Lentimonas sp. CC4: one gene and its partner. The protein of the gene in region 2 binds, or shares a complex with, the protein of the main gene of each other region. Links are inferred from orthologs where the notes say so. Each region holds a gene or a part of one and is shown on either strand. Other genes may lie near its edges.

The links. Proteins that work in one complex are often made in the same cells at the same time.
Region 1: the proteins of GZZ87_RS01410 (region 2) and GZZ87_RS11335 are in contact, whole or in part, in a cryo-EM structure (PDB 6KHJ), measured with the Thermosynechococcus vestitus proteins. The link is inferred for Lentimonas sp. CC4 from one-to-one orthologs. Residues at the interface, in WP_126986108.1 of Thermosynechococcus vestitus: Gly6, Tyr7, Glu8, Tyr9, Phe10, Gly12, Phe13, Leu14, Ile16, Cys17, Ser18, Pro21, Ala24, Leu25, Ala27, Ser28, Leu31, Arg32, Pro33, Ser35, Arg40, Leu41, Thr42, Thr43, Tyr44, Glu45, Ile51, Gly53, Ala54, Trp55; in WP_126985484.1 of Thermosynechococcus vestitus: Gln8, Lys26, Trp29, Leu30, Pro33, Met34, Met37, Leu38, Leu83, Ile84, Phe85, Lys86, Glu87, Asp88, Val89, Leu90, Pro91, Ala92, Thr100, Ala104, Val107, Ile108, Phe111, Leu112, Tyr114, Ile115, Ile125, Ser126, Leu128, Phe133.

The regions. Positions count from the first base shown.
Region 1 is NZ_CACVBO010000001.1:2,642,066-2,645,992, forward strand. What follows is about bases 479-3,326. They hold GZZ87_RS11335 (complex I subunit 1 family protein), read left to right. Parts: upstream 479-1,270; coding sequence 1,271-2,383; downstream 2,384-3,326. Other genes in these bases: GZZ87_RS11330 (2Fe-2S iron-sulfur cluster-binding protein), read left to right, coding at 479-1,255; GZZ87_RS11340 (NADH-quinone oxidoreductase subunit I), read left to right, coding at 2,396-2,944; GZZ87_RS11345 (NADH-quinone oxidoreductase subunit J), read left to right, coding at 3,038-3,326. Outside these bases: more of GZZ87_RS11330, read left to right, coding at 1-478; more of GZZ87_RS11345, read left to right, coding at 3,327-3,592; GZZ87_RS11350 (four helix bundle protein), read left to right, coding at 3,613-3,927. UniProt on the Escherichia coli protein: NDH-1 shuttles electrons from NADH, via FMN and iron-sulfur (Fe-S) centers, to quinones in the respiratory chain. The immediate electron acceptor for the enzyme in this species is believed to be ubiquinone.
Region 2 is NZ_CACVBO010000001.1:314,203-319,759, reverse strand. The notes cover bases 1,177-4,022. They hold GZZ87_RS01410 (NADH-quinone oxidoreductase subunit A), read left to right. Parts: upstream 1,177-2,335; coding sequence 2,336-2,710; downstream 2,711-4,022. Other genes in these bases: GZZ87_RS01405 (PTS sugar transporter subunit IIA), read left to right, coding at 2,850-4,022; GZZ87_RS01415 (DUF362 domain-containing protein), read left to right, coding at 1,177-1,915. Also shown: GZZ87_RS01420 (tetratricopeptide repeat protein), read right to left, coding at 1-702; more of GZZ87_RS01415, read left to right, coding at 848-1,176; more of GZZ87_RS01405, read left to right, coding at 4,023-4,208; trpA (tryptophan synthase subunit alpha), read left to right, coding at 4,325-5,137. UniProt on the Escherichia coli protein: NDH-1 shuttles electrons from NADH, via FMN and iron-sulfur (Fe-S) centers, to quinones in the respiratory chain. The immediate electron acceptor for the enzyme in this species is believed to be ubiquinone.

The DNA.
Region 1 (3,927 bases), 2.3 Mb from region 2 along the record:
TGAGCAGAAGAACGTAAAGCCGAAGCGCACGAAGCTTGGCTCACGTGTGACGCTTGACGACGAACGCTGCATTCTTTGCGCACGTTGCATACGTTTCAGTAAGGAAATCGCTAAGGACGACGTGCTAGGCTTTGTTGATCGTGGCACTTACTCCACATTGACTTGCTATCCCGGCAAAGAGCTAGAGCACAACTACTCGCTCAACACCGTTGATATTTGCCCAGTTGGCGCACTGACGAGCACAGACTTCCGCTTTAAGATGCGTGTTTGGTTCCTCAAGCGCACCAATAGCATTTGCACGGAAAGTAGTGTCGGCGCGAATACCGAAATTTGGAGCCGTGAAGGTAAGATCTACCGCATCACACCGCGTCGTAATGATGCCGTGAATGATACATGGATGACCGACTCCGCTCGCGAACTCTTCAAGGCGTCCGAATCGGATGACCGTCTTACACACTACACCATCGAAGGTGTGCACAAGAGTGATGTTGAGACCGCGGCCGCAGCCGCTGAGTTGCTCAAAGCTGGCGATGTCGCACTCGTCGGTTCCGCTGGAAGTTCGATTGAAGAACAGTTTTTCTATCGTTTGATCGCAGATCGCTCCAAGGCATCTGTCTCACTGGTCAGTCATACTGGGGAAGGGGATGGCATCTTGCTTTCTGAGGACCGCACTCCGAATCTTCGTGGTGCCTTGCTGAATGGTTTGATTTCGAAACTACCCGAAGCGGATCTGACTGCAGTTGCAGATAAGATTAAGTCTGGCGCGATCAAGACGCTCGTGGTCGTCAACGAAGACGTCACGCAGCTCGGCATTCCATCGGAGCTATTGGCGAAGGTGAAAGTCATTTATTTCGGCACACATGCGAATGCTGTGAGCCAAGTCGCCAACGTCGTATGCCCATCTTTGATGGTGTATGAGAAAGACGGCTCGTTCGTGAATCAAAGCTTTATTCTTCAGAAGTTCAAAGCAGCGGTGCCTGGTCCACGTGGTATCCAATCGGATGTTACAGTGCTCGAAAAGATCGTCGCTGGCTTAGGTGAAGAAAAGCCAACCGCGTTGACGATGGACGTCGCTTGGGAGCGTATCGCAGACACGATGAGCGCCTTTGAAGGTCTTAGCTGGCGCGGTATTTCCGATGAGGGCGTCGCGCTTGATCCGGCTGCATTCATCGATTTGCCTTTCGTTGAAACTAAGAATCTAAAATTCGATCCAGTCGCGTTCAAGGAGGCGCAAGCCGCTTCCACTGAAGCTTAAAGCAAATTGCCGGCCATGGAATTACTAACAAACTCGCTTCCGTTCGTCTTACCGATTGTTTTCTCAATCGCGATGATCTCCGTCTTTATGGGACTTTGCAGCTACTCCGTTCTCGCGGAGCGCAAGGTGTCCAGTTGGATTCAAGGCCGCACTGGCCCGAATCGCACACGCCTGCCATTACTCGGACACATTCCGATCCTTGGTAACATCATGACGCGCCTCGGGCTCTTTCAGCCCGTAGCCGATGGTCTGAAGTTCCTCTTCAAGGAGGAGATCACACCCGGTCACGTGAAGCACTTTTACTACTATTTGGCACCCGTGTTGGCATTGACGCCCGCATTGGCGACCATGGTGGTGCTTCCGTTCGGTCGCTACGTGGATCCTTCGGGAGTCGTGCAGCCGCTCGTGCTCGCGAATATCGACGTCGGCATGCTCTTCATCTTGGGCGTTTCTTCGCTCGGTGTGTATGGCATCGTTCTGGCTGGTTGGTCTTCGAACAGTAAATATCCATTCCTCGGTGCGATTCGTGCATCCGCGCAGATGGTTTCTTACGAGTTGGCAATGGGACTTTCCATTCTGCCAGTCTTTATGTGGGCATCCGCTCCGGGCTCTGACTACGGTCTGTCGCTCTTCGGTGTGGTTGAATCGCAGTCCGGTCTATGGCTCGTCATCTGGCAGCCGTTGTCTGCATTGATTTTCCTCGTTTCGGTTTTTGCTGAAACGAACCGTCTGCCATTCGATATGGCGGAATCCGAAACCGACCTCGTTGGTGGTTTCCATACTGAGTATGGTTGCTTCAAATTCGGTCTGTTCTTCGTGGCCGAGTATGCGCACGTCATCATGGGCTCGGCCTTGTTCGTCTGCCTGTTCCTCGGTGGTTGGAACTTCCTTCCTGGGATGGCAGATCCTTGGGGCACGAGTGAATTCGGCGCGGTGCTTTCCGTGCTCTGGTTCATGGCGAAGGTCTTCTTTATGATCTTCTTCTTCATCTGGGTGCGCTGGACACTGCCGCGCTTCCGTTATGACCAAGTGATGGCACTCGGCTGGAAGATTCTGCTTCCGCTCGCTATCGGTAATCTCATTTTCAATACGCTGCTCATCGCTCTACGCGATACAGCTGGCTTCTAAACCGCACTTACTATGGCTAAGACTAAAGTTATGGAGCGCAAGCCGCTCTCTTTCGCGGAGAAAACATTCATTCCGCAAATCGTTACCGGGTTGAAGACCACTCTGGGGCAGATGTTTGATAAGACCATCACTCTGGAATATCCGGAGCATCGCCCTGTGATTTCTGAAAACTATCGCGGAGTGCCGACACTGGTGCGTGACCCGAATGGTCGCGAGAAGTGTGTCTCTTGTCAGTTGTGCGAGTTTGTTTGCCCACCTAAGGCGATTCGTATCACTCCAGGTGAGATCGATGCCGAGGCAGATCCAGAACGTGCACACATCGAGAAGGCGCCTAAGGAATTCGATATCAACATGCTGCGCTGCATTTACTGTGGCCTGTGTCAGGAGGTTTGCCCCGAAGAGGCGATCGTCTTGCAGGATATTTTCTCTATGTCGGGCTACAGCCGCGAAGAGATGATTAACAAGAAGGACAAGCTCTACGAATTGGGCGGCACCTTACCGGACAAGCACCACAAGTGGGACAAGAAGAAGGCCGCTGAAGAAGCCGGCAACGCGCACTGAGGAAATTAAAAATCAGAATTAAGAAATTAGAAATCCTCCCGATACGATATTAAAGCCATTTCTTCTTTCTTCTCTCTAAAATCTAAAATTTAAATGATTGATCTACTCTTTTATATTTTCTCAGCGGTTACGCTCATTGCGGCCGTGTTGATGGTGCTGATGCCGAATGCGGTGAATAGCGCTTTCTGCATGATCGTTGCGTTCCTTGGCACTGCGGCACTCTTCGTGTTGTTGGAGGCCTACTTCCTCGCGATCATTCAAGTCGTGGTGTATGCAGGTGCGGTCATGGTGCTGTTCCTGTTTATTATCATGCTTCTGGATGTCGAGAAAGAGCAGGGCGCCGAGTTTAAGCACAAGCTCACAGTTGCTGCTTCGGCGATTGGTTTCTTATTGTTTGTAGTGCTTCTCTTCACGACTTTCACTGGCGGACATCTGCCAGAGCCTACACTGACCGCAGTGACCGAGAACCCCGAAGTCTTCGATGCGGGTGTGCCGTTTACCACATCCTCCAAGTCTTTTGGTTACAGCCTCTTTACTAAATACATGCTGCCGTTTCAAGTGGCTGGCTTCCTTCTCCTTGCCGCTATGATCGGCGTGATTGTCGTGTCTAAAGGAAATAAGAGAGAAGAAAGTATAGAGACGAAATAGGAGTGTAGAAATACGATACGATGACTAAATCTAATCCAGCTGCAGAAAAGTCTTATGCTTTTGCTTTGCGCATCGTTAAGTTGCGTCGCTATCTGCGCGAAGAGAAGTCAGAGTATGATATTTCGAAGCAAATATTACGCAGTGGGACTTCAATTGGTGCGAACGTTGAAGAAGCCCTAGGCGGGCATTCTCGGAAAGATTTTAAACACAAATTGTCGATCTCTTATAAAGAAGCGCGCGAGACCCACTATTGGTTACGCCTGCTTCGTGACTCAGATTTTATCAATGAAGACTCTGCTGAGTCTCTGCTCAATGATTGCGATGAACTTCTAAAA
Region 2 (5,557 bases):
TTTGTCGAGCTGGGCGATCACTGCTTCGGCCTCGGTCCAGTTCTTATTGCGAAGGTTGATGTCGAGTAGGCCGAAGAGTGCGGGAAGTGCGTTGGGATCGTCGCTGTTGGCTGCGATGTTAAACCAGCGTTCGGCTTGTGGCAGGTTGTCGAGTTGCTTAAAGAGTGTTCCGATGGCGACTGCGGTTTCCGGTGTGGGGGTGCTGTTTTCCGGATCGACCCCTTTTAGATAGGCATCGAGGGCTGATTGTGTTTGTTGAGCGTCGGCGCGATATTTGCCCAGACGTAGCCAGAGCTCGTCAGTGATGGCGTCGGGCTCGGTTTGGGCGAGTGCTTCGAGTAGCTCGTGTGCGGCTTGTGTTTGGTTGGCGTTTTCCTGTGCGCGGTAAGTTTGGTAGAGTAGTTCGACGTCGTCCGGCGCTTGATTGTAAGCGGCGCTGAGGTAGAAGGCGGCTTCGGCGGTGTTGCCGAGTGCTTCGTGGATGCTGCCGATCTGACGTAAAATTTCGGTGTCGTTGGGGAACTCGTTTGAAAGGGCGTCGAGTGTGGCGAGTGCGGCGGTGTCGTCTCCAATTGCACGTAGTTCTGCGACTGCGTTGAGGCTGTTGGCTCTTTTTTCTTCAGGGCCGCTGCAACCTGATAAAATCAGGGCTGTCAGAGGAATAAGAATGGAGATTAGGTTTTTGGTGTTTGCTTTTAGCATAAGCAGCAATTTGTTGCGTAGGGTGTGTATTTCTGGAGATAAGACCACAGCGTTGTCGTCACTTTCGTTTCCCTTGTTTGGGTGTCAAGTGGATAGGCGGGCGTTGCGCCTTGATTTGAGGCTATGTCGCTGCATTTGTAGCGTATTGCTCCTGATTGGTGGTTTGCTGATGCCATCGATGGTGCGTGCGCAGGAAGGGTTGGCGCCGCGTGCGCCGTTGGGTTTAGTTTGGGAGGCGCCTCTTGCGGAAGGAAAACTTTATTACACCGAGGTGGCGGCTTTGGTCGAGGCGTATGAAGCACAGGTGGGCGCTCGCTTGGCCCCGGGGGAGCGCGGCAAGGTTGGTATCAAGGTCAATTCGCGCAGTGGCCGTGGGTTGAGCACCCCGTTACAGCTACTTCGAGCGATGATCGAGGTGCTGGAGGCGCGTGGTTTTGAGCGGGAATCAATTGTGATCGTGGATTATTCCGAGCATCAGTTGAGGCAGGCGGGCATTATGCCTTCTTTGAGTTCGGATCTGGCCCATTTCGAGGGGTGCCCAGTGTATGCGTTGGACAGTGAGCGCTATTATGATCCGGATTGGTTTTATGACAGCCCGTTGCCACCAAGTATGAATCAGGAGCCGCAGTTGTTGGGCGGCCTCGGGCGAGGGAGTAGTGCATTGGAAGAGGGCGCGATCGAGCGTAAGAGCTTTTTGGCCGCACCGCTATTATTTGATGTGGATTTTTGGGTGAACTTGGCGGTTGGTGTGGATGATAAGGCTTTGGGCGTGGATGGTGCGCTAGCCAATGCGACCTTGTGGAATGTGAGTAATAGTCAGCGCTTTCTCGGTAATGAGGCGACCGCCTCGGCTGCAGTGGCTGAAATCGCTGCGATCCCCGAGTTACATGAGCGCATGGTGTTGCACTTCGTCTCTTTGGAGCGCTACCAGTATATCGGCGGGCCTCGGTTTAAATCGCGCTACACACGCTCGGAGCCGTTGCTATGGATGAGCTCAGATCCAGTGGCGATTGACCGCATGCTGTATGATCGGATGAATAAGTATCGGCTGCTGGATGGTTTTCCGGAGATATCACCGCTGCCGCGTCAGTTGCCCTTTGCGGCAAGCCTTGGCTTGGGAGTCTATGATAAGTCGCAGATCCGTCTGCAGCATTTGTCGTTTGTGGCGCCTGAAAGTGCGGATGCTGGCTCCGAGGATGCTGGCTCCGAATAAGGCAAGTCGGTTTTAAGTAGGAGGACACCCGCCAGGAGGAGATAGTCTCGATGGCATCATGATTTGTGAAAAGTGCATTCATGCTATTTCGCTATCTTGCTGTAGGGGCTTTGCTTGCGAAGCCCGCGCAAAGGCGACACGCATAGGAAGTTGTAAAACTTTAGCTGCCTTCGCGGGTGCCGCAAGCAGCACCCCTACGCCAGATGCTTCGATTTCACAAATCACAATACTTGATGCGCGTGAGTATCGTCTCGATGGCCTTGTCGGTCGAGCAGCTACATTCGACAAGCTCATGTCAGGCAAGGAACTCGACTACGAGAGTCGTGCTTTTTCCTGAAATCAGCTACTATAAGCAGAATAATTGCCGAAGCTTGAAGAAACGCCTTGAACTAGGGCGAAAAGCCTCATTCTTTGCTTCCTATGCAGATCGCGGACTATTATCCGATTCTTATTCAATTTACCATCGCAGCCAGTATCGGTGCGGTTGTTCTTGTGGCGTCGCACATCTTCGGACAGCGCGGCACTTCGGTTGGACTTAAAGATACTCCGTATGAGTGTGGCATGTTGGCTCAAGGTTCTAGCCACGCGCGTTTCGCCGTGAAGTTCTATGTCACTGCGATGCTGTTCATCCTATTTGATATCGAGGTGATCTTCCTGGTGCCTTGGGTGCTGGTCTTTCGCGAGTTTCTTGCTGCGAACCTGCCGATTCTATTGCCGATTTTCTTCTTCCTCTTTGTTCTAGTCCTTGGACTATTCTACGAGTTGAAGAAGGGCGCGATTGAGTGGGAACAGTAAAATGTCAGGCAGTGCCTGATCTCTTTATTTTTCAAGTCGGTTGATTACATGGAACTTGCGGGTGCTGTGTGCTGTATTTATTTTTCGTGGTATTTTTAAAATCTTTTGACATTCGACGCTGAGGTTTCCCTTATAAGCTATGCGCATTGACCGCTACATCGCTCAAACCCGTGTGATCGATCTCGAGAGCACCGACTTCAAGGGTGCTCTGTCGGAGCTATTAGATGTTTGCGATATCTCAAAAGAAAAAGGCCTGACGAAGAAACGCTTGCTGAGTGACCTGTTAGATCGGGAGAAGCAAATGACGACCTACCTCGGCAGTGGTGTTTGCCTGCCGCACGCACGTGTGCCGATGAAGCGCAATTACATGATCGCAGTGGGGCGTTGCCCGGCGGGTCTGGTCTATGATGGGCAGTCAGAGTATCAAGAGATTCGCTACGTATTTTTGTTACTGGCATCCGAAAAAGCCCGCAATTATCTCTATGGCCTAGCATCGCTGGCGCGTGTCTTTCAGGACAAAACCCACATGGAGCGACTTGCTTCCGCGGAATCGTTACCGGACTTTCGCCGCGAGTTGAAAACGGTCTTCGGGGGCGATGGTGCCAAGCCAAAGCGTAGCCATGATCGATTTAACAACCTAATCCTGAAGGAAGCCGCGAAAATTGCGAAAGGTGCGAATTGCACGTCCGTGCTTGTGTTTGGCGATACCTTTGGTGGCGGTGCCGAGGTGGGTGCAGTGTTTAAGGATTTCAAGACCGTGCTGATCGCGCATGGCACTTCAGACTTAGTGAACGAGCACAACGGCATCGATGAGGTGCTGCCGATTCGTTCGTTTAGTAATCACCGCTTTTCCCAATTGCGCAGTGCGGTATTGATCGGTCTCACGCGTGGGATTTTTGCGAGTAATGAGCGCCTTTGCTGTGTCGGTGGACTGCCGAAAAGCAATCAATTTGATAGTATCACGGTGGTCGATGTGGAGCGTGAATTCGAAACCATGTTGATCCAGAAATCCAATATGCTACCCACTGGTGTGAAGCCAGAAGTGGTCGAGCGTGTCTTGGCAATTGCCACGGAGCTCGCTGTCGAAGGGCGCGAAGGGCACCCTGTCGGTTGTTTGTTCGTGCTTGGAAATGCCGAGAAAATTTCTGAATACACCAAGCCACTCATTTTGAATCCTTTTTACGGATACAAGGATGAGGATCGTAATATTTTGAATCCATTCATGGATGAAACCGTCAAAGAGCTCTCCTCGATTGATGGAGCCTTTATCATTCGTGGCGATGGCGTGTTAATTTCGGCAGGATCACTGATCCATGCGCCCGACTATACACACAACTTGCCGAGCGGACTCGGCAGTCGCCATGCCGCGGCCGCTTCGATCACACAGGTAGAAGATTGCCTCTGCGTTGTGGTTTCCGGGAGCACAGGGCAGGTCACACTCTTCCGGCGCGGCGAGATGCTGCCTCTGATCGAAAAAGCACTGGTGCGGAATAGTTAACGTTGATCGTTGCTGCTTGATCGTTGATGGTTGCCACCGAGTTTCCTGAGATGTCTTGTCTGAGAAACTATTTTTCAGTGCTTTAACGAACAACTTTCAACAAACAACACGTTCCCATGTCCCGTATCCAACAAGCCTTTGCTACTGCCCGTGCCGAAAATCGCGCCGCCTTTGTCGGCTACCTTTGCGCCGGTGATCCCGATCTTGAAACGTCTGTGAAGGCCTGCCGCGCAGTGATTGATGCGGGCGTCGATGTGTTGGAGCTCGGCGTGCCGTTTTCCGACCCGCTCGCAGATGGCCTGACGAATCAATTGGCAGCGCAACGTGCGCTGGAGAGTGGTAGCACCAGTGCGCGCGTGCTGGAGCTCGTCAAAGCCGTGCGCGAATTCAGCGAAGTGCCGATCGTCTTTTATACCTATTACAACCTCGTGTTCGCAAAGGGGAGTGAGGCCTATGCCGCCGAAGCCAAAGCGGCGGGAGCGGATGGAATTTTGACTTTGGATCTGCCGCCCGAAGAAGCTGCCGATCACCTCGCTGCGTGTGAGAAGCACGGACTTGGCACAGTCTTTATCGTCGCACCAACCACACCAGACTCACGCCTGGAGATTATCTGCAAAGCGACGACTGGCTTTGTTTATTATGTCTCACGCGAAGGTGTGACCGGTGAGCAGGCGTCGATGTCTGAAGGTATTAAGGCCCGCGTTGACGTGATCAAACAATACACCGATCTACCCGTTGTGGTAGGCTTTGGTATTTCAAATGCCGATCACGTCAGCACCGTCGCTCAAGCCGCAGACGGCGTCGTCGTCGGCAGCGCGATTGTGAATTGCATCGCCGAAAATCTAGGCGACGCGGCAGCTATTGAAAATGCGCTTACCGCAAAGATGAACACTTTGCTTGAAGGCAATGCCTTGGGTAAGTTGGCGTAGGCTGATTTGGCTAGCGGAGGGAGTTCTACTGCCGCGCATCAAGAATTGTGATGCTTGATGGTTCAGAAGTCTTCGTAGGGGTGCTGCTTGCGGCACCCGCGAGCGTAGGAGACACCACATAACTTCGTGTGCTTACGGCCTTTGCGCGGGTCTTCGCCATTTGACAAGCTCATGGTCACGAGACGAGCAAAGCCCCTACGACAAAATAGGGAAACAGCTTGGACGCACTTTTCATGACAGGAGCAGCAACGCACTGTATGAACACATCGTGGCGTCAGGGAATTATGATAGCGCAAAATGCGCTATTACCCTAAATAGAATGATAGCGCATTAGGAAATGGAATTATCCTATCTTTAATCCGTTTGACTGGGGGCGCCTCGGAATCATAGCGTAAAATGCTCTAATAACTTGTTGGACAA